DNA from 2 places in the Sporolactobacillus sp. Y61 genome. Region 2 is predicted to be linked to the other one. Evidence: predicted binding sites of a transcription regulator. Region 2 holds the regulator's gene; the other holds the start of a gene.
The links. The regulator LexA, encoded in region 2, represses DNA repair genes until DNA is damaged. The targets are predictions, from matches to a motif close to CGAACATATGTTCG.

Region 1: a site for LexA is predicted at 3,598-3,611, ahead of ABNN70_RS13540 (DNA polymerase IV). Genes of this name have one in related genera too.

The regions. Positions count from the first base shown of each region.
Region 1 is NZ_CP159510.1:2,816,565-2,826,009, forward strand. It holds gene tig (trigger factor) at 1-932, opposite strand, end outside; gene ABNN70_RS13530 (tetratricopeptide repeat protein) at 1,111-2,148, opposite strand; gene ABNN70_RS13535 (aminopeptidase) at 2,234-3,478, opposite strand; gene ABNN70_RS13540 (DNA polymerase IV) at 3,649-4,875, shown strand; gene ABNN70_RS13545 (YolD-like family protein) at 4,872-5,222, shown strand; gene ABNN70_RS13550 (iron-containing alcohol dehydrogenase) at 5,462-6,625, opposite strand; gene ABNN70_RS13555 (TIGR01906 family membrane protein) at 6,894-7,553, shown strand; tRNA gene ABNN70_RS13560 (tRNA-Arg) at 7,650-7,723, shown strand; partial or broken gene ABNN70_RS13565 (CocE/NonD family hydrolase) at 8,673-9,445, shown strand, end outside.
Region 2 is NZ_CP159510.1:2,228,410-2,237,854, reverse strand. It holds gene nagA (N-acetylglucosamine-6-phosphate deacetylase) at 1-339, opposite strand, end outside; gene ABNN70_RS10565 (Gfo/Idh/MocA family oxidoreductase) at 416-1,327, opposite strand; gene ABNN70_RS10560 (YneF family protein) at 1,389-1,604, opposite strand; gene ABNN70_RS10555 (LysM peptidoglycan-binding domain-containing protein) at 2,211-2,504, opposite strand; gene lexA (transcriptional repressor LexA) at 2,673-3,287, shown strand; gene ABNN70_RS10545 (hypothetical protein) at 3,435-3,755, shown strand; gene ABNN70_RS10540 (AarF/UbiB family protein) at 3,798-5,477, shown strand; gene ABNN70_RS10535 (hypothetical protein) at 5,478-6,062, opposite strand; gene ABNN70_RS10530 (pyruvate oxidase) at 6,291-8,018, shown strand; partial or broken gene gnd (phosphogluconate dehydrogenase (NAD(+)-dependent, decarboxylating)) at 8,209-9,072, opposite strand; gene ABNN70_RS10520 (fructose-specific PTS transporter subunit EIIC) at 9,290-9,445, opposite strand, start outside.

The sequences.
Region 1 (9,445 bases), 590 kb from region 2:
ATCATAACTTCAGGAATGTCGATCTCAGCGTTTTCAGAGGCCTGCTCAACAACGCTGTCACGTTTGCTGTTTACTGCGTCCTGTTCTCTGTGTTCTTTCAGATGATTTTTAATTTTCTCCTTCAGAGCATCGAAGGTATCCACATCATCGTCCACGTCCTTGGCAAATTCGTCATCCAGCTTCGGAAGCTGTTTCTGCTTGATTTCGTGAACCTTTACCTTAAAGGTCGCTTTTTTCCCTTTCAGCTCCTCTGCATGATAATCTTTCGGGAATGTCACGTTGACATCTTTTTCATCATCGACCCCGAGACCGATCAGTTGATCTTCAAAGCCGGGGATGAAGGAACCGGAACCAATTTCAAGAGAATAATTTTCCGCTTTGCCGCCTTCAAAAGGTTTACCGTCAACGTATCCGTCAAAATCGATGACCGCGGTATCCCCTTTTTCAATTTTACCGTCATCCTTAACAACCAGTTCCGCATAGCGTTCCTGGAGATGACTGATTTCGTGGTCCACATCTGCATCAGTGACTTCAGTATTCTTGTCTTCTACTTCAAGGCCTTTGTAGTCGCCGAGTTTTACTTCAGGTTTTACCGTAACATCAGCCTTCAGGACGAGCTTTTTGCCCTTGCCGATTTCTTTCACATCAACCTGCGGCTTGTCCACCGGTTCAATTCCCGTCTGGTCAATAGCTTCGGAATAAGCAGACGGCAGAACAAAATCAATGGCATCTTCATACAGCGCTTCAACCCCGAAACGGCGTTCGAACAGACCGCGCGGGACGCGTCCTTTACGGAAACCCGGGACAGTGACTTTTTTCACTACTTTTTTAAAGGCTTTGTCAAGTGCCTGATCAAAACTGTCGGCATCGACTCCAAATGTCAGCGTACCCACATTGCCCTTTGTTTTTTCCCATTTTGCTTCTACAGTCATTTCATTCTTACCTCCAACATCTATCTTCATTCTTTGCAGCAGAGCTGTATCTTCCCCTTTTCAGGCGGGCATCCGCCGCGCAATAAATACCCACAGTAACAGTAAAACAATGCAACTACGCTATTATAACATAAGTCCCTTCTCTGAAAAACCGAAATGAACGAAATCGCACCCGTCCTTATTCATTTATTCCGAAACGCTCAACGTCGCTGATCATGGAACAGGCTTTTTGAAAGTCACTTTCCTGAACATCAAACAGTCTGAGCATACCGGCAATATCCTTTTGCATGTTTCCTGCCTCTGCAGCCTGAACAGTAAATACAGCGGCCCATACATTGATTGACGGGGGTTCAAAAGGTCTGGGATAGATCTGCATGGTGAAGAAACGGCACACGTCCGCCGCCAGATCAGCCAGTGTCGGATTTTCGGAATCCAGCACGTCCCGAATATGTTTTTCAACCCGTCCGGCAAAGGTTTTGTTCAGAAAATTTTCGTTGAACGTTGCATGATACACTTTCCCGAACTTCCACACATTAACCCCGTCAACCAGACCACTCTCCTTAACGGCACACATTAAAACCGTTTTGATTTCGGAATTCTGATTCTTGTCAAGCAGAAACTGCTCAACTTTCGGCAGGCTCTTACGGTTCAGCTGATTCGCCAGATTTCTGGCAAGCAGCAGCCGGGTCTTTTGATCTGCCTGCTTAAATCCGGATAAATCCAGTGAAGCATCATCAGGACTTTTCGCGGTCCGTCCGGGCGCTCCACCCCTGTTTTGTTTCTCATTCAAACGAATCTCACAAAGCTTTTCCATCTGCCTGAGAAATTCCTGAAGATCGGCGGACATGTCCTTTTCTTTGTTCACTTTCCGGATTTCATGAAGAGCCATATGATAATCCTTTTTCTCGATTAAAATGGTCAGATAGAGTCTGAACACATCATAATAATAAGGGGCACCGTCGGTCAGAAGCTGTCGGACGGCACCTTCAGCCTGGCTGTATTCCCCGAGTTCCACCGAACAGATCGCCCATCCGTACAGACCTTTGATATCATGAACATTCAGCCTCAGAAGTTTGCCGAACAGGGGGCGCGCTTCCCTGTATTTTTTTTCTTCAACCAGGGTCATCGCTTTGTTCAAAAGCCGGCTTTCAAGATCGGGAAAAAGGACCAGATTGCCGTCATGCCGTACCGGTCTTTTTTTTCTGTTTCTTTTCATCCTGTCCCGTCCCGTTCCATTTTATGGTTGTTTTTAGAATATCAGTTTCGCTGATACTTCGCAATGTGGCATCCGTACCCACTCTTTAGTTCATGGGCAGAGCCCATTCACCCTTGCGGAACACAGGGACCTGTGTGCCATCCGTCTGTACCCCGTCAATATCAAGTGCTTCGGACCCGACCATGAAATCCTCATGGACAATGCTGTTATTGATACCGGCCTGATCAAGCTGCGCCTGATCCATCGTGCTCCCGCCTTCTGCACAGGTCGGGTAGGCTTTGCCCAGCGCCAGATGGCAGGACGCATTCTCATCGAACAGCGTATTGTAAAAAATCAGTCCGGATTCCGATACCGGAGAATGATGCGGGACCAGAGCCACTTCACCGAGCCGGCAGGATCCCTCATCCACCTCAATCAAATGTCTCAGTGCCTCTTCACCCTTCTCTGCCTTAAAAGCAACAACAGCTCCGTCTTTAAACGTCACAGAAAAGTGATCAATTACCTTGCCATCGTAGTTCAGCGGCATCGTACTGGATACGGTTCCGTTTACCCCCCGTTTATCCGGCAGGGTAAACACTTCCTCAGTTGGAATATTCGCGTTAAACGGCACGCCGGCTTCACTCGATTCATCGCCGCCGCACCAGATATGTCCTTCAGGCAAACCGATCGTCAGATGGGTTCCCGGCGCGCTGTAGATCAGCTTTTTGAATTTTCGTGCGTTTAAAAAATCCTTGACTGTGTGAAGTTTTCTGTCATGTTCCTTCCACGCGGCAACCGGATCTTCATGACCTGCCACACGGCTGATCCGCAGAATTTCCTTCATCAGCAGTTCCTGTCCCCTGGCGATCGGCTGATCCGGAAAGACTTTCTTCGTCCATGCAACAGTCGGATAGGCGATAATCGACCACTGGACCCTGTTGTTCATCATATACTCCCGGAACGTCGCACTGTTTTTGCCGGCTGAACGCATATAGGCAGCCACACGTGCGCCGTCCACTTCTTCCAGAAGATCCGGATTCGGTCCATAAATGCTCAAAAAGGCATAATTATCTTTCACCGCTTCATTTTCCGCATAGAATTTCCAGGGCGCGGGATTTTTGAGTGCTTCAAGCGGCGCATGCTGAAAACGAAGCAGCCGGGTCGTATCGTCAAGCCACTCAAGGTGAACATCTCTGGCCCCTGCCTTGTAGGCCTCCTCCGTGACCTTATTTGCAAAACGGGCAGCTTCGATCGGTGCAGCGATGACAAGACCCTGCCCTTTCTGAAGATTGACACCGGTTTTTACCGCGAGCCGTGCAAATTTCCTGAGTTCTTCCTGAAATTTTTCCATATGATCCACCTCTATGTATGTTCCTTTTATTATAACCGACTTGATTTCAACAGAAAACTGCGAAGCAATCGATGATCGCTCATGCGTCAGGAACATATGTTTTTATTTTCCTATCATAAAGAACATATATTCGTGTATAATATAATTACTATTTATTCGGGGGACTGAAAATGGATCGTGTGATCTTTCTTGTAGATATGCAGACGTTTTATGCTTCCTGTGAGAAGGCGGATCACCCGGAGTTCAGAAACAAACCGCTGATTGTCGCCGGTGATCCGAAGCAGCGGAGCGGCATCGTGCTTGCGGCCTGTCCTCTCGCCAAATCGTATGGTGTCTCCACTGCCGAGCCGCTCGGGCAGGCGCTTGCCAAATGTCCGCAGGCTGTGATCTGCAGACCGAGGATGCAGCATTATATTGATGTTTCCATACAGATTACCCGGATTCTCGAACAATTTACCGATCTTGTTGAGCCCTACTCCATTGACGAACAATTTATCGACATGACCGGAAGCATGCATTTCTATACATCACCGCATGCAGCCGCCCGGGAAATCCAGCAGACGATACTGAACCAGGCCGGCATCTACGCCAGAGTCGGTATCGGACCCAATAAGGTTCTGGCCAAGATGGCCTGCGACCATTTTGGTAAAAAGAATGAAACGGGTATTTTCGAGCTGAATCACGATAATCTGGAACATTGCCTGTGGCCGCTTCCGGTCGGTGAACTGTTTGGCGTCGGCCATCGGATGGAGCGTCATCTGATCGGCATGGGCCTGAGGAAAATCGGCCATCTGGCCCGTTATCCGCTCAGCCTGTTGCGCAGAAGATGGGGCGTGAACGGTGAACTGCTGTGGATGACCGCCCATGGCATCGATTCTTCCCCTGTCTCTTGTGGCACCTTCAGCGGACAGAAGGCTGTCGGACATCATATGACGCTGCCTTACGACTATCCGGACATTAAAGATATTCGTGTGATTCTGCTTGAACTCAGTGAAGAAGTGGCCTACCGGGCACGTTCGAAAAATTACATGGGATGCGTGGTATCCGTCGGCATCTCCGGCAGTTTTGACCGCCATACCGGTTTTCACCGGCAGACCAGGCTGCCTTTTGCCACCCGTTTCGGTATGGATATTTACCGGGCGGCAAACCGGCTGTTCACAGAGAACTGGGACCGGTTGCCGGTACGTGCCGCCTCCGTCACCCTGTCTGAACTTCAGCCTGCCGACAATTGCCAGCTGGATCTTTTCGGACGGCTGGATGAAAAAGAACGTCTAAGTGCAGCCGTTGATACGATATACCGAAAATACGGGAGAACGGCGATTTTCCGCGGGCCTTCACTGCTGCCTTCCAGTCAGTTACGGGCACGTGCATCAAAAATAGGGGGGCATTATAAATGAAAAAAAATAAACTGACTCCGGGACAAAATCTGCGCTGGGAGTCCAGTCGGATGATGCTTCCGGAACATGTTCAGGCACTCCGAAACCATCTCCGGGATAATGAAAAAATAGAGCGCCCGCTTCTTGATGAACAGGAAAGGGAAGAAATCGGGCAGAAGATCGCCCGGGCAGCTGCCGGGAGGATACCTGCCACCGTCTCATACTATAAAGATGGATTTATCAGGAAGATGTCCGGACAACTCCGGCTTCCGGACGGTCCTTTCCGTGAAATTGAGATCAGCGACCACTTTGGCGTCACATGGAAAATCGCATTCCGGGACATCACAGGGATCTGCCTCAAAGAATAAGTCAGTGTCAAAAACCGTCCTTATGATCAGAACGGCCTGATAAAATGAAGCTTCAATCAGTGGGGGCTTTTCGAGCGCACAGGATGTGCTTGTGCGGGCGTTGCGACAGGACGTCCCCGTTTTTAGCCTGCGCGCATCCCCTGCTGATTGTTCGTTGGATTCATCGGGCTGCGCGGGCAGTGATCCCCGGCATGCTCATGACCCTGAGGTAGACCTGCCCGTTCAGGCGGGAAAAAAGATCAGAGCGACGCGCGAAGGATGGCCAGCGTATCTTCACGGTCCAGCTGCTTAAACTGGCCAAAGTTACCTCTGGCCATGGCCCGGTCGGCAATCAGATCAATCTTGCTGTCATCAATATCATAATCGGCGAGGCGGCTCGGTGCACCTATGGACGACCAGAAACGGCGCAGTGCTTCAATCCCTTCGAGGGCTGTATCACGGTCTGATTTTCCCTGCGGATCGACATGAAAAACACGTACGGCCAGTTGCCTGAAACGATTGACGTTTACATCCACATTATGTTTCATCCAGTTCGGGAAGAGGATCGCGAGTCCGCCGCCATGCGGAATATCATATACCGCGGATACAGCGTGCTCAATATTATGCGATGCCCAGTCGCCATTGAAACCCATCGACACCATGCCGTTCAGTGCCATCGTGCCGCAGTACAGGATCGTTTCACGGAGTTCATAATTATGCAGGTCATTAACCAGTTCAGGTGCTTCTTCCATGACCGTTTGCAGAATAGACTCACACATTCTGTCCTGAAGAGGGGTATGCTTCGCCTGGTGAAAGTAGTGTTCAAAAACATGGGCCATCATATCGACCATACCGTAAATGGTCTGATTCTTTGGTACAGAAATGGTAAACGTCGGGTCGAGAATGGAAAATGCCGGATAGGAATAAGCACAGCTCCATCCATATTTTTCATGCGTGTCCCAGTTCGTAATGACTGAATTAGGATTCATTTCCGATCCGGTTGCGGCAAGCGTCAGCACCGTTCCAAAAGGAAGCGCATCGTAAACCGGCTTTTTCCGGGTGACAAATTCCCACGGGTCGCCGTCAAAGCGTGCGCCGACCGCAATGGCTTTCGTGCAGTCGATAACGCTGCCGCCGCCGACTGCCAGAAGAAACTGGATGTCCTCTGTCGCACAGATATCAATGCCTCGTTTAACCGTTGTCAGTCTCGGATTCGGTTCTACTCCGGACAGCTCAGATACTTCAGCGTGCAGGCCGTCCAGGATCGCCTTGACCTGATCGTAAAGTCCGGTCCGTTTAATACTGCCGCCGCCATATACAAGCAGCACTCTTCTGCCGTATTTCGGTATTTCTGTTTTCAGTTTCTCAAGCTGGCCCTTTCCGAAAATCAGCTTTGTCGGATTATGAAAAATAAATGGATCCAAAACACATTCCCCCGTTTTGCATAGTAACAGTCATACTTTTATTATACCGCTGTGATGCGACCCGGTCATCTGTCAGGAGGTCCTCTGCAACCCGGCCCATCCATTAGTACATATACGTTATGACTTTCTGCTAAATCCCCCACCGGGAAATATTTTACACATAAAGGTTCGTTCACATTTACGATCATACCAGGCTATTTCTCTTCACGTGCTGTTTCTGGTATCATATAGAACAGAATAGCTTTCTATCAAAATTGCATCACCATTCATGGCTAAGGATGTGTCCACTTTGCCTTTTTCCGCTTACCGAATCTATCAGCTGCTGCTCTCTTTCAGCCTCGCCCTTTTTATCATTTGTACAGCTGTTCAGATTACACTTCTTTTTAAGCCGCTTTATTATTTTGATATCGGTTATCTGAATATTGAAGAGCAATCCGGCCTCGACCGGGATACGATAACTGAAAATTACGATTACATGATCAATTTTCTAATGAATCCGGTTCCTCAGGAGTTTCATCTTCCGTCCCTGGACTATTCAAGCCATGGAGCGATCCACTTTCAGGATGTGAAGCGGATCTTTACCGCCATCTATTTACTTATCGCTATAACCGGGATCATCAGTGCAATCGGTCTGTATGTCAATATTAAGAAAAAAGATTTTCACTTTCTGAAAATCACGGCGACTGCTTTAGCTCTGTTTACGGCGATCCCACTGATTGCATTTGTACTGGATTTCAACGCAGCCTTTGTCTTTTTTCACGAAATACTTTTTACAAATGATTACTGGATTTTCGATGCGGCTTCAGACCCGGTCATCACCATTCTCCCGGAAACCTTCTTTCTGCATGCCGCACTGCTCATCCTTGGCCTTATTGCCATCGGGATGATCATCCTGCTTATCGCAGGAAAAAAGCTGAGCAAAAAATAAACCGGATCAGGCCGGATGACAAAAAATTTGAGAATACATTGACAGACGTTCAACGAAACACTAAAATAATAAAGGTCGTTAACATAAAGATAATTTGTCCAAGTAGCTCAGCTGGATAGAGCAACGGCCTTCTAAGCCGTGGGTCCAGGGTTCGAATCCCTGCTTGGGCATCGTGGAAAGCCTTGATACATAAGGCTTTTTTATTTTGCCATTATTTGGTTGAAAGAGGGATTGGGAGCGAATTGGGGCAGAATTTTATTTTTAGTGACATCATGCACCTTTTCAAGTGACCAGATAGATATAGCCCATTTCCCCGAGAGTATTTTATTTTCCATTACCATTTTTCTCACTCTATCCCTTGATTCACCGTCTCTGTTAACTGCTTAAGTACGCGTGCAACGGGATAAATGCATCGTCTTCACCATCAGGAAAGTCTCTTCTGATTCGGATTTTATAAGCGTTGGTCTTTGACCCTATTTCTTTTTGAAAAAGTCCATGGTCGTCTCCCGAGAAACCATGGGACTTTTGTTCCGCATCGATATGATAGCAAGAAATAGCGTACGTTTTTTATTTGGAAATCAAAAAAGAGCCAGGACGTTCGCGGTACCGCGAACCATTCTTCACCATCCCTCCATGAAGATTCGTGTCTGTTTCCATGCAAGCCATTTTTATTCACTCTATCGCGCAGCCACTTGCACATTCTGGCCAGGACGTTGTGTACTTTCATTACGATCACTCCCTTTTTTGTTTTTTTCACGCGATAAGAGAAATATATTTAATAGATAGATTGCAATAATAAATTAGCCATCTGGACATTCAGCGGTATCACTGGGTTTGTTCCTGCCGCCCAGGTGGCAGGAACAAAAGGCAACTTAGTCCGCCAATTTCTATAGTCCCGAACGCTTCAGCAGGCCTCCCCTACTGTACAAATCCTCAATATGAATGGAGTTATCTCATCATTTAACTGCATTTGAAATCCGGTTCACCTGGCATGAAAGCCGGAAGGTCCTGCTGCATGCTATAATAACTCCATCAGGACTAATACATAAGGAGTTCTTTTCAATGAAAAATAATCAATTTGCAAGGCTTAACGCCGATCATCAGATGGTGATTGAAGAATTGCAGCGCATTCATTTTATTGATGACTCAGTTCAGGCTGCTTCAACGCCGTCAGCTGCATATCGTTTATTACTGCGCAAAGCTTTTTTAAATGTCAAAGGAGAAAGTGCCTTTGACGCCAAACTGAAAAATATTCTCGCAGCCCCTGATATCAATCTGGCAGATTACCTGAGCTCAGGTCAGCCTGTCACCCGGAAAGTCTTCTATCTTGTCGCTCTTCAGCTGTGCGGATTCCTCGCAGATATCGACTATGATATAGAGGATCCGCTGGCGGCTATGGAGAAAATACAATTGCCCTATCTTCATGCCAGGGGAGAATGGGATACAGATCGGTTACTGGATGCCTGGTACCTGCTTCTGACCACCCATACTAAGGGAGGACAGACCTTTCTGGATCAGTTGACGAATCAGGGATATTTCGTCCCATTTTATGATTTACCGGCTGACAGAAAGCCCCTGTTCTTTAATGGAAAAGCCCAGGCCGTCTTCGATACCTCCCGACTGATTCGCGAGGTCGTCTATGTCGAATCCTCTGTTGACGCCGATCAGGACGGTATGCGTGATTTACTCAAAGTCGAAATCATCCGCCCGGAGGATACAAACAAAGGGCTCAAAGTCCCCGTCCTCTATACTGCCAGTCCTTACAATCAGGGAATCAATGATGAAGCCGGGAAGAAAGCGACCCATAATGTGAATGTCCCTCTTACAGAAAAAAAGCCGGATGACGTTCACTATGAGGATATTGCCTGGAAGGGCAGAAAATGTTCACTGCC
Region 2 (9,445 bases):
TTCAGCGGCATTGATAAGTGCCGCTTCAATAGCCTCATCTGACTGGGTAATGGTTGTAGCAAGAAATGAAGTGGTTGCTTCTTTCGGGAGAGCGGCAGCAATCGTACTTAATGCTTCATGAGTTGCATCCATTGTATCCGATCCGTTCGCTCCGTGAATATGCATGTCAATCATACCGGGAATGCACTTATAGTCTGATGGAAAATGCAGAACCTCGTCTCCTGACTGATCTGCCGATCTTCCGACGGCCACAATTTTCCCCTGATCAAAAGAAAGACTTCCTTCATTGATCCATTCCTGATCTGAATAAACGGAACAGCCTGAAATTTTCTTAAGCATGATCATTGCATCTCCTTTTTCTTTTATTTTATCACAAACAGCAGTAATATGTCTAGACAACTAGACTTTAATGCATTTAGATGCGTTCTGCCATTCTGACGATCTGCTCGCAAAGCCGATGCGTTTCAAGGGCGTCATCCTTAGAAATCGCTTCAGCTTTACCTTTAGCTGCTGCCTCAAGAAAAGCATCGACAATCTGTGGAAAACCACGTTTATATAAAGTAGGGGTCCAGTCATTAAAAGACCGTATGGATTTATCCATTCCATGGACCCATTCCCCCTCCACCAGATTCTTAACCCGAAATTCCCCCTGAGGAGACATCACCTGAAGCACCTCTTCATTGGCTCCGCTCGTGCGATTCATTATTGCACAAGCCTGTTCCCCATTCGTTGAAAATAAAACGGTCAATCCAGTAAATAAACCGGTTTCATTTTTCTGAGCACGGACAGTCAGAACATGAACAGGACCCCCCAGGACGTATCGAATGGTGTCAACGACATGAATAAAATCATCAAACACAAACGTTCGCACATCCTTTGGATCGTTTACTCTGTTTTTTTGAAGAACAACCATCGTTTTGTTTTTGACCGCTTTTGCTTCACTGTTCAGCGGAGCATAGCGGCGGTTAAAGCCTGTCATCAGCATGACATGTTTTCTTCTGGCAAGTTCAGTCAGCTCTTTTGCTTTTTCATAACTGTCAGCAATGGGCTTATCGACGTAAACAGAAATGCCGTGATTCAGTAATTCAGTGACCAATTTCGGATGAGCGAGTGTTGCAGCATGGACAAAAGCCACTTGAATGCCACTATGAATCAGCTGGTCAATTTGTGAATATACATGCTGCCACCTGTAACGCTGACCAACACGCAGCAGAGTTTCCCTGTTTCTCGTACAGATGTGACACTCTATACCCTCTTTTTTGGACAAAACCGGCAAATAGGCTTTTGAGGCTATAGATCCGATACCGACAATTCCGACTTTTAACACATAATCCCTCCTGTAAATACGTTTATAAAAGGAAAAAGAACCCGATATGGGTTCTTCGTCCTCACTTCATCTGATTGTTGATGGCTTTCATCATCTGATTGAGTTTCTTTTGCGATGGGTGCTGTCCCATTTGTGTCATCATGACGCGAAGCATCTGTTCATTAATCGGCGGATTCTTTTTTAGGTAGTTCATCATATATTTACGGGCAATCAGAAAGCCAAGAATGACCCCTGCTGCAAGACAGAGTACGCCCACTAATATGTATAACCAGAGCATGTGCCTGTTTCCTCCTTGTGCCAACTATTCTACCTCAGTTTACACTAACACAGGAAAAGCGGTCAACCTTGCATCAGTGAAATTCCGCGTAAAAAAAGAGAAGGCCCGATCCTGTATTATATCAGGACCTTACCTTCTTCTGAAGGAGGATGAAAAATAACCGGTCGGTGAAAGGCAAGGTAGTTCACCGAGAGGAAATTCACATATTTTAATCGGCATCGCATAATTGCGATACACGCGATTAAACGAGTTTGATATTGTATCACTACAATGGATTTTTATGACCCTTTGTTATATAACAGTATACCACAAAAAAACTGCCATGCAAACAGGCAGAGAAAAAAATTATTACTTTTAAAACATTGGAGATGCCGCCGCATCAATCGATTCATTGCCTTCTTTAGATTTTTCGGAACGTCAGTCAAGTCATCCAGCGTAAAAGGTACGACACCCTGATGGTTCACGAGTGGCCATTTTAAAGGTTTACCCGATTATTCATACTTGTCTGTGAATTAGGGGTTGCGAAAAAACAGGTTTTGCTGTTTACATGGTGGCATTTATCCCAGGCCTGAATCTTAAAGCACAGGTATCCTGCCATAAACATTTTTATTTATGTACAGGAATAAACAATTCCTGGTCCGGCTCAATGTGATTTCGGGTGATCCTGTTATGATCCTCTACCCACTGAATGAAACCATTTCTGGTTAATCCAGGCGTTTCCTGCCCGTATTGTCCCGCTATGGACCATAAAGTTTCACCTTCATGGACGGTTATTGCTTTATATGAATCATTATCTGCAACAACGTTCTTCGCCATTAAAAGAAAAAGGGTTATCGAAAGGATAATAAAAACAATGATATATGAAGTACCTGATTTTTTGTGTTGCTCTCTTGTATTCATTTCACATTCCTCCATGTATATACGAATTTACGTTCCCGGGAATATTTGTTCTTCTTTATTGTAATCAGCACATTTGTTCGTGTCAATCATTCGAACGAATGTTTGCATATAAATTTTTTGGATGTTATAATAAATGGTAGAAAAAAGGGAAAAGGGGCAGTATGCAGTATGATAAAACTCTCTAATCGGCAGCAAGCTATTCTGGACTTCATTAAACATGAAGTCGCAACAAAGGGTTACCCACCGTCCGTACGTGAAATATGCGATGCTGTAGGACTTGCTTCAAGTTCAACCGTTCACGGGCATCTCGCACGACTTGAAAAAAAAGGACTGATCCGGCGGGATCCGACAAAACCCCGTGCCATTGAAATTCTGGATCAGGATGACGATACATATAAAGAAAAAGCTGTACCTGTACCCGTAATAGGAAAAGTGACTGCAGGTATGCCGATCACCGCTGTTGAAAACATTGAAGAATATTTCCCGGTACCGCGTTCTATGGTAGAGGATGATGAAGTTTTTATACTGAATGTCACCGGGGAGAGTATGATTCAGGCAGGTATTCTTGATGGAGACAAAGTCATTGTCCGCAAACAGAGAGCAGCTGAAAATGGAGAAATTGTTGTTGCGATGACTGAGGATAATGAGGCAACCGTTAAGCGTTTCTTTAAAGAAAAAGACCACATCCGTCTGCAACCGGAAAATCCTGCGATGGATCCCATTATTTTAAATAATTGTGTCATTTTAGGTAAAGTGATCGGTGTTTTCCGTGATATACATTAACAGCGGAATCTAAGATGCCCGGAAGAAACAGACATCAGGTTTCTTTCGGGCACTTTATATGTATTTGTCAAATCCTGCATCATGACAGCGTGTACATACTTTTCGAAGTTGGGTACAATAGAGATATAAAGAATGGAGGGATAGAAAATGAATGAACAATTAAAAAAGATTTTTCTCACGGGTCTCGGCGCGACCCTGGCCAGTAAAGAGAAAGCGGATCAGCTGTTTGGCAATCTGTCTCATAATGGCAGTGCAGCAGCAGATGAAGCGAAAGCTTATTTATCAAAATTGAGTGATAAAGGTCAAACTAAGACGGATCAGTGGCAAAGCGACATGAAGAAGGATATTCGTGAATCGATTGCTGATCTTGGGTTTGTTACTTCAGAGGAGTATCAGAAGCTGGCTGAACGTGTACAGATTCTGGAAAAAAAACTTGCTGAATCTGAAAAAAAAAGGCTCGACAGATGATACGGAATCGCCCAAACAATAAACTTCAGCAAGGTGAGGATCATGATTGGAAAACGCATACGCCACATGAAAAGATATCGAGAGATTGTTACGATTCTGGTTAAGTATGGGTTTGGCTACATGGTCCGGGATGTGGGTCTGCTCCATCTCCTGTCGCTTCCAAAACAGATGGTATCAGATTTTTCAGGGAACGGCAGCAACCGTAAGCCGGTCGGGCGAAGAATTCGACTGATGTTTGAGGAACTCGGGCCAACATTCATCAAGCTCGGCCAACTGCTTAGTCTGCGTTCGGATATTATACCTGAAAATATAGCTAATGAACTGCGAAAATTACAGGATCGGGTGACTCCAATCGATCCTGCTTCGATTAGACATGTGATTCATGATGAATTTGGTTTACCTCCGGAGAAGATTTTTGCCTCTTTTGATGACAACTGTCTGGCTGCTGCTTCAATAGCACAGGTTCATCGGGCGACATTGAAATCCGGTGAAGAAATCGTCGTAAAGATCAGACGGCCAAACATAGAAAACATCATTGTAAATGACATCGATATCCTGCGTGATCTTACTGCTCTTCTGGAAAGGCACTATCAATGGGCAAAAGACTTTCAAATCAGCGCATTGGTGGAAGAATTTTCAACCGCTATCCGCAGTGAGATGGATTATTTCAGAGAAGGTCGAAACACGGAGAAACTGAACCGTTACTTTTCAGATAATGAAAATATCATCATTCCCAAAGTATTTTGGAAGTACTCAAGCAGCAAGGTCCTGTCACTCGAGTACATTCACGGTGTTCGATTCAATGAACTGCTTCATCTTCATAACGATAAGTTTAACAGCAGAGAAATCGCTGAAAGACTGGTTCAGTCATTTCTGGATCAGGCACTGGTCGTTGGTACGTTTCATGGTGATCCGCATCCTGGTAACCTTTTTTTCTTTCCCGGAAATAAAATCGCCTATATTGATTTCGGGCAGGTTGGCATTTTGAATGATGAAATGAAACAGAATTTTGCCAACCTGATTATTGGACTGATGAACGGCGATACAAATCTTCTTTACCGTACCATTTTCCATATGTCGGTCATGCCTGCCGATCTGGATGAGCGGCAGTTTAAGGAAGATCTGGAAATGCTCAGAGATAAATACTATGACCTCCCCTTTAAGGACATTCATATAGGAAAGGTCATACAGGAGATTTTTGAAACAACCAAAAGGTACCATATCTCGATTCCTAAAAACTATTCTCTTCTCGGTAAAGCCCTGATTACTCTGGAAGGGCTCATCACCAGACTGGATAATCAGTTCAGTATTCTGGAATTTGCTGAACCATATGGTCGAAAACTGATGCTTAACCGTCTGAATCCGGAGCGAGTCGGCAAACTGCTCTGGAACAGAATCTTCGAAGCTGCAGAAAACAGTACCCGTCTGCCCGCGCTCCTGAAAAAAGCACTGACTCACCTGAACAGAGGCCAGACACATGTGGAAATGGAACTCCCGCAGCTCGAACAGCTTCTTTCAAAACTTGACCGGGTAGCCAATCGTATCTCGTTCAGTATTATACTCCTCGCATTCAGTATCATCCTGACAGGACTTATGATCAGTGAAACGTTTGGAAAACACCCTTTTCTCATAAATATACCTGTCCTTGACATTGCTCTTGCCATAGGTTCTTTTATGTTCCTGCTCATCCTGCTGGCTATTTTTCGATCGGGGAGATTTTGATCAGACATGAAGTAAAAAGGTTCGTGTACCAATTGTATGATCCAAATCTCCGGCAAATTTGTTCAATGCTTTTTGTGCACTTGAGACCTGTTCTACCGAATTCTTACCTGATTTCCGGATCAGTCGTGAACATTCAGCAGATATCTGTCTGATCTGATACTCATCCACCCCCCTTCCAGCCATGTACAGAGCGGCCAGTCTCTCTCCTTCCGGATAAAGACGATGCCAGGTATCTCCCGGCTGGTTCGAAATCATCTGGCAAGTCATCTTTTGTGAGTGATCTACCACAGCAAGCAGTACATCCTGCACCTGATGGGGTATCCTTCGAATACGAGTCGTCAGCCAGTCCCATTGATCCTGGCTGATCTTGTATGCCTCATCACGGAATAAAAAGTTTTCTCTAATTTCACGTAAGGCAGAGGCACTTCCTGTACAGCAAATAATCTGACTGTCGGAAATGCGCAGAGCACTGGGTTTACTTCCCGGTCTGACCACAATCTTCCCCTGTTTATTCATATCCACCAGGTGGTTGTCACTGACTACCGAAGCCCATTGATCTGATGCAATGATTGAAACAAAGCTCATAAAACAGATTCATCCTTCCACATGAAATATCACTCTTTCCCTCCTTCTTATCATAACAAATTTAGACCGTTAAGGTTTATAGAAGCGGAAACATTGCAATTTTCGGCAGAAGTCATAGAATAGACTTATAAGGTTCACTGGATTGTAAAATTTATATAGAGAAAAATTCTGAACCATTCATGAACCGATGTTTCAGAAGAAGTAATCTTTTGAAGGAGGATTATCCCTATGGGAAAAATCAAGGCAAGTGAAGCAGTTGTTTCATTGTTGGAAAAATGGGGAATTGATCACATTTACGGTATCCCCGGCGATTCAATCGACACCATGGTTGAAGCGTTGAGAAAAAAAGAAAGTAAAATTAAATTTTACACGGTTCGCCACGAAGAAGTGGCCTCGCTTGCTGCCGCCGCCTACGCAAAGCTGACCGGTAAGATTGGCGTTTGCCTGGCAATTGGCGGCCCCGGTGCCATCCACCTGCTTAATGGTATGTATGATGCGAAAATGGATCATGTTCCGATGCTTGTACTGGTTGGACATATTCCTTCGAAGCTGACCGGGACAGATTATTTTCAGGAAGTCAATACCGTTGATCTTTATAAAGATGTTGCGGTATATAACAAAGAAGTGACAAGTGCCGAGAGTTTCCCGGTAGTGGTCAATCAGGCGATAAGGACCGCTTATCAGGAACGTGGAGTAGCTGTCCTTTCTATTCCTGATGATGTGCCGCTTGGTGAAATCTCTGATCAGGCTGCTCAACTTTCCACAGTTTTTGAAAAGAAAATTCCCGGACTCGTTCAGGATGATTTAAGCGATGCGGTTTCTCTGATTAATAAGGCAAAAAATCCGGTCATTCTTGCCGGTGTCGGCGCAAAAAGCGCGAAGAAGCAGCTAAAAGCTTTTGCAGAACGAATTTCCGCCCCGGTATGTGTCACGCTGCCTGGTAAGGGCGCACTGCCTGATGACCATCCGAATTTTCTGGGGAATATCGGTAAAATCGGTACGAAACCATCTTATGAAGCCATGAAGAGCGCAGATCTGCTGATTATGGTGGGTACGGATTATCCTTATGCCGCATATCTTCCGGAGGGTGCAAAATGCGTTCAGATTGACATTGATCCGGTGAAGATTGGCAAGAGATATTCTGTCACGACAGGTGTTGTCGGAGATGCCGCTGAAGCGCTCGCATATTTGAACGAACACACCACACCGGTCAAGGACCGTCCGTTCCTTAAATCCTGCCAGGATAAGATGGCAAAATGGCTGAGTTGGATGGAAGAAGACAAATCCGTGAATAAGACGCCAATTGCTCCTCAGGCAGTGATGAAGGCTGTCCAGTCCATCGCTGAAGACAATGCGATTTTTTCCGTTGATGTCGGAACAGCCACGGTCTGGTCAACTCGTTATCTTCATGTGACGAATCAGGACTTCATCGTTTCCGCCTGGCTGGGAACGATGGGATGCGGACTCCCGGGAGCAATCGCCGCAAAACAGGCATTCCCTGATCGTCAGGCTATTGCAATCTGTGGTGATGGCGCCTTCGCTATGGTTATGCAGGATTTTGTCACAGCAGTCGAATATAATTGGCCGATCATTGTGGTCGTCCTGAACAACAAACAGCTTGCCTTTATCAAGTACGAACAGCAATCTGCCGGTCAGCTGAACTACGGCATTAATTTGCATGATATTGACTATGCCAAATTTGCTGAAGCGTGCGGTGGCAAGGGATTCCGGGTTGAAAAGTATGAAGATCTGCAGGGTGCATTTGAAAAAGCGAAAGACTCTGATGTACCGGTTATCCTTGACGTAGCTGTAGACGAAAACGCAGCTCCGCTTCCTGGAAAGATAGTCATGGATGAAGCAAAGGGCTATGCCAAATTCGCATCTAAGTCCGTGGTCGAAAACCATAAATTTGAAAAAATGCCACCTATGAAAGATGTCGCGAGACGTTTCTTATAAGGTGATTATTTAAATTAAAAAAGGCGTCCGGTTAACTTTTTATAACCGGACGCCTTTTTTACACTTAAGCGATGAACATGTCTCATGTAAAGATCTAAAATCCTGCGGTAATAGCAGGCCCTGCCCATTTCTGATATTAAGGAAATATAATAAACATATAGAATTTATATAGCCTTTCAGTGATCGGGAGTTATTTTTTTACAACAGCATGCCCTCCAAACTCGTTGCGCAGGGCAGCAACGACTTTCCCTGAAAAAGTGTCCGATTCAAGCGAACGATAGCGCATCAAGAGAGACAGGGCAATAACAGGCGTTGAAACCTGCATGTCCAGTGCAGTTTCCAATGTCCACTTTCCTTCCCCTGAAGAGGCCATAATTCCACTCAACTGTTCCAGATTACCGTCCTTCGAGAAAGCATCTTCAAGAAGCTCGATTAACCAGCTCCGAATCACTGAGCCATGGTTCCACACCTTGGCTACAGCCTTGTTATCATAGTCAAATTCACTCTTCTGCAACACTTCAAATCCTTCGGCAATGGATTGCATCATACCGTATTCAATACCGTTATGTACCATTTTCAGGAAATGGCCGCTCCCTGCTTTCCCTGTGTAAAGGCAGCCATCCTTTACTGCAAGAGACTGAAAAAGAGGTTTGAGATAATCGAAAGTCTTTTTGTCGCCGCCGATCATCAGGCAGGCACCATTCCGTGCACCGCTCATCCCCCCGACGTACCCACATCCATAAAAGAAATGCCCTGTTCCCTGCACATTCTGTAATGACGAAGGGAATCTGTATATTTTGAATTTCCTCCATCAAGTACCATATCTCCGGGATCAATGAGAGCCAGTAATGTGTTAAGTGTTTCTTCCATTGGTCGACCGGCTGGAACCATCAGCCAGAACACACGTGGCTTTTCCAGACTCTTAACCAATGATTCCAGAGAATAAAATCCTTGTATGTCCGGTATTCCTTCAGCTTTTTTAATCGCCTCATCTGACACGTCGTATGCTTTAACTTTGAAATGATGATCGGCCATATTCTGAGCCAGATTGTATCCCATTTTCCCCAGACCTACTAAGCCTATCTCCATAAAATCACCCTATACTTTGAATTTGTCTTCTTTGTTAAGTTTACCTCATTTCCATTTAGCATCCAAACTTGTTTTTCTGATACTTTTCCCTGTAAAAATTTTATCCCGTATGAACGGGAAAGGATCCGGTCTATTCAGACCGGATCCCCTTTTGTCTTCTTTTATGATTATGATTTTATTTTTTATCCCTGTTTCAGCGGTTTCTTCCACAGCCCAAGGATCAGGCCGGAAATGATTGCACCAATAATGATGGCCAGCAGGAAGAGGAAACCATGATTCCCGAGGAAGATAACAAATATCCCACCGTGCGGGGCCGGAATATTAATGTTCCATAACTG